2 regions of the Streptomyces chartreusis genome follow, and region 1 is predicted to be linked to the other one. Evidence: predicted binding sites of a transcription regulator. Region 1 holds the regulator's gene; the other holds the start of a gene.
What was found. Region 1 encodes HspR, which represses chaperone genes until heat shock. Its sites were predicted from a motif close to TTGAGNNNNNNNNNCTCAA; they were not measured.
Positions count from the first base shown of each region.

Region 1 (2,196 bases):
CTCGTACTGTCTGGAGGGCACCGGCGCCTCCGAGACCACGTACGAGTACCGCGTAGTCGTGGTCGACCGCTTCGGGCACCGCTCGCAGCCCGGCCCGCCGCTCACCGCCACCACCGACGACACTCGGCGCCCGGCTCCGGTCACCGGCCTGAAGGCGGAGATCATCCCGCTCGGCGTCCGGCTCACCTGGAACCCGCCGGCCGATGACGACGTCATCGGCTACTACGTCTGGCAGGGCACCAACGACCCGGAGACCGGGGAGACGGTCTGGAAGCGCAACTGCTGGACGGGCAACTCCCTGGCCGAGACCGAGAGACTCTGCCCGACGCTGCCCGACGGTCGTGAACACGTCTACCTCGTGGCCGCGACGGACCGCGTGTACCTGGAGGAGGGACCGGAGTTCTTCCACCCGGCCGAGATCGCCGTCATGCTCCCGAATACCGTGCCGCCGGGCTGGACCGGCACCAAGATCAGCCAGAGCCAGTATCCCGACCTGTACGTCCGCTGCGGCGTGACGATCTATGACAGGCCGTGCGGCGAATACACCGACTACCGCTGGGAACGCTGGGACGCGGCCACCGCCACCTGGGCCACGTTCGCCACGGGCAAGGTCGACGCCCCGAAGTCCCACATCGACAAGACGGTCAACCAGGACCTTCTGAGCCTGTACTACTACCGCGCGATCTACATCGACCCCACGGGCCACGAAGAGGTGGTGGAACAGACGGCGTACGGCATCTGGGCCTACTGGCTCTGAGCCCTGGCGGCCGAGCACGACGCGAAGGGGCCCGGAGGTTCGACTTGAACCTCCGGGCCCCTTTTCGCTGCGCGTCCGCCTAGTCCTTCGGCTTCTTCGGGCGCCAGACCACCAGTGCGCTGGTCTGCTGCACCTCCTGGTACGGGACCAGGTCGCGGCGGTACGACGCGTGTACCGCCGCCTCGCGCTGCTGCATCGCCGCCGCCGCGCCCTCCAGGGCGGACTGGAGTTCCGCCACCCGGGACTGGAGCGCGGCGACCTGGTTCTCCAGTTCGATGATGCGCTTGATGCCGGCCAGGTTGATGCCCTCGTCCTGCGACAACGCCTGCACCTGGCGGAGCAGTTCGATGTCGCGGGCCGAGTAGCGGCGGCCGCGGCCGGCCGTGCGGTCCGGGGACACCAGGCCCAGACGGTCGTACTGGCGCAGTGTCTGCGGGTGCAGGCCGGAGAGCTGGGCCGCCACCGAGATGACGTAGACCGGGGTCTCCTCGGTCAGTTCATAAGGGCCGCGAAAATTGTCACCGCGTCGACGACCGTCCATCTCCGTCATGCTCCCTTCGCGGCCTGGAACAGCTCCGCCCGCGGGTCCTCGCCCGCAGTGGCCTCGCGATACGCCTCGAGCGCGTCACGAGCCTTCCCCGAAAGGTCCTTCGGGACACTCACCTCGACGGTGACCAGCAGGTCTCCGCGGGTGCCGTCCTTGCGGACCGCGCCCTTGCCCCGCGCCCGCATGGTGCGGCCGTTGGGCGTGCCTGGCGGCAGCTTCAGGGTGACCGGCGGGCCGCCCAGGGTGGGAACCCTGACCTCGCCGCCGAGGGCCGCCTCCGTGAAGGTCACGGGGACGGTCACCGTGAGGTTGTCCTCCTTGCGGCCGAACACCGGGTGGGCGTCGACGTGCACGGTGACGTACAGATCGCCGGCCGGGCCGCCGCGCTCGCCCGGCGCACCCTTGCCGCGCAGCCTGATGCGCTGGCCGTCCGACACCCCGGCGGGGATGCGGACCTGCATGGTCCTCGACGACTTCGCCCGGCCGCTGCCCTTGCACTCCATGCACGGGTGCTCGGCGATCAGGCCGCGCCCCTTGCAGTCGGGGCAGGGGTCGGTCAGCGAGAAGCCGCCACCCGAACCCCGGGCCACCTGGCCGGTGCCGACGCAGGTCGGGCACACCCTGGGCGTGCCGTTCTTGTCGCCGGTGCCCGCGCACGCCTTGCACGGCGACTGCGAGGACATCCGCAGCGGGACCGTCGCACCCTCGATCGCCTCGGTGAAGCTGAGGCTGACCTCGGTGTCGATGTCCTGGCCGCGCCGGGGCTGAGTACGGGTGGTGCCCGCACCGCCGCGGTTGAACAGGCCCCCGAAGACGTCACCGAGTCCGCCGCCGAAGCCGCCGGCTCCTTGCTGACTCCCGCCCTGGGCGTTGCCTCCGAAGAGGTCGCCCA
Region 1 covers NZ_CP023689.1:4,663,716-4,665,911, forward strand. Annotated here, with positions in the region: gene CP983_RS20165 (PA14 domain-containing protein) at 1-757, shown strand, start outside; gene CP983_RS20170 (heat shock protein transcriptional repressor HspR) at 837-1,298, opposite strand; gene dnaJ (molecular chaperone DnaJ) at 1,304-2,196, opposite strand, start outside.

Region 2 (2,196 bases), 2.8 Mb from region 1:
GAGATCCGCGCGCTCAGCCATCCGCCGCTGCCCTGGGACGCCCGACTCGCCCGCTGGTTCGACGAGTTCGTGCCCCGCCCGGAACCGGTGCGGACCTACGCCCGGCCCTCGCGCCGGCAGGCCTCTACCCCCGAAATCCCGCGCGCCGGACGCTACTTCCCGCCCGAGGAGATCGCCCGCTGCACCTTCGGCGTCGTCCTGGACACCTCCGGGTCCATGAGTGCCGGCCTGCTCGGCAAGGCGCTCGGCGCGATCGCCTCGTACGCCGAGGCCCGCGACGTCCCGGCCGCGCGCGTGGTGTTCTGCGACGCGGGACCGTACGACGCCGGGTACGTGCCGGTCACCGACATCGCCGGACGGGTGCGGGTGCGGGGCCGCGGCGGTACGGTCCTGCAGCCCGGGATCGACCTGTTGCTGCGTGCGGACGACTTCCCGCCCGGGGCGCCCGTCCTTGTCATCACGGACGGCTGGTGCGACGTGCTGCGGGTACGGCGAGAGCACGCGTACCTGATTCCCCCGGGCCGTCGACTGCCGTTCACCCCGCGTGGGCCGGTCTTCCGGGTGAGTTGAGCCGGAGTGTGATCGGATGGGGGACACGGACCCCGGAAACGGGCCCCCATGCGAAAGGAAGAATCGTGGCTACCACGCGCTCCGCACACACCGTCTGGGAAGGCAACCTGCTCGAGGGCAACGGTGTCGTCAACTTCGACTCCTCCGGTGCCATCGCCGCGCAGCCGGTCACGTGGGCCTCGCGCTCGCAGGACGCGAACGGCAAGACCAGCCCCGAGGAGCTCATCGCCGCCGCGCACTCCAGCTGCTTCTCCATGGCGCTGTCGCACGCCCTGAACGGCGCCGGTACGCCGCCCACCAAGCTGGTCACCTCGGCCGACGTGAACTTCCAGCCGGGTGAGGGGATCACCGGGATCCACCTCACGGTGGAGGGGACGGTGCCCGGCATCGACAACGACGCGTTCGTCGCCGCCGCGGAGGACGCCAAGAAGAACTGCCCGGTAAGCCAGGCGCTGACGGGGACGACGATCACGCTCTCGGCCAAGCTGGCGTAGCGCTCCGCGAGGAGCCGCGACAGGTCGTCGTGCGGCTGCGGCGCCGTCGTGGCCTGTCGCGCAGTTCCCCGCGCCCCTGGGGGTTGCGGCCCTTCGGGCCGCCCCCCAGTGCCTGAGCGGGCGCTCAGCCCTCGTTTGGCACCCGCCCCCCGGGTCACCCGCCCCATTGACAAGAGCCCACTCAAGTTTTGTGCTGGAGTTCAAGAGGTGCCCTGGCGGAAGGGGACAGTGATGGCACGCGCGGTCGGGATCGATCTCGGGACCACGAACTCGGTGGTCGCCGTTCTGGAGGGCGGCGAGCCCACTGTCGTCGCCAATGCGGAGGGGGCCAGGACCACACCGTCGGTCGTGGCCTTCGCCAAGAACGGCGAGGTGCTCGTGGGGGAGGTGGCCAAGCGACAGGCGGTGACGAACGTCGACCGCACCGCACGCTCCGTGAAGCGCTACATGGGCGACGGGAGCTGGCGCTTTCCCGACCAGGGCGACATCGACGGCACCCGCTACCGGGCCCAGGAGCTGTCGGCCCGGGTGCTCCAGAAGCTGAAGCGGGACGCCGAGGCGTATCTCGGCGAGGACGTCACCGACGCGGTGATCACCGTCCCCGCCTACTTCGACGACGCCCAGCGGCAGGCCACCAAGGAGGCCGGGGAGATCGCGGGCCTGAAGGTCCTGCGGATCATCAACGAGCCCACGGCCGCCGCCCTCGCCTACGGCCTGGACCGCGGCGAGGAGCAGACCGTGCTGGTCTTCGACCTCGGCGGCGGCACCTTCGACGTCTCGCTGCTGGAGATCGGCGACGGCGTCATCGAGGTCAAGGCCACCAACGGCGACACGCACCTCGGCGGCGACGACTGGGACCAGCGGGTCGTCGAGTACCTGGTGAAGAAGTTCAAGGGGCAGAACGGCATCGACCTCGGCAACGACAGGATGGCCGTCCAACGGCTGCGCGAAGGCGCCGAGAAGGCCAAGATCGAGCTGTCCAGCTCCTCCGAGACCACGATCAACCTGCCCTACATCACCGCCTCCGCCGAGGGCCCCCTCCACCTCGACGAGAAGCTGACCCGCGCCCAGTTCCAGGAGCTCACCGCCGACCTCCTCGACCGCTGCAAGACCCCCTTCCACCAGGCCGTCA
Region 2 covers NZ_CP023689.1:1,905,605-1,907,800, reverse strand. Annotated here, with positions in the region: gene CP983_RS07905 (vWA domain-containing protein) at 1-570, shown strand, start outside; gene CP983_RS07900 (OsmC family protein) at 636-1,064, shown strand; gene dnaK (molecular chaperone DnaK) at 1,296-2,196, shown strand, end outside.
Region 2: a site for HspR is predicted at 1,231-1,249, ahead of dnaK (molecular chaperone DnaK). Genes of this name have one in related genera too.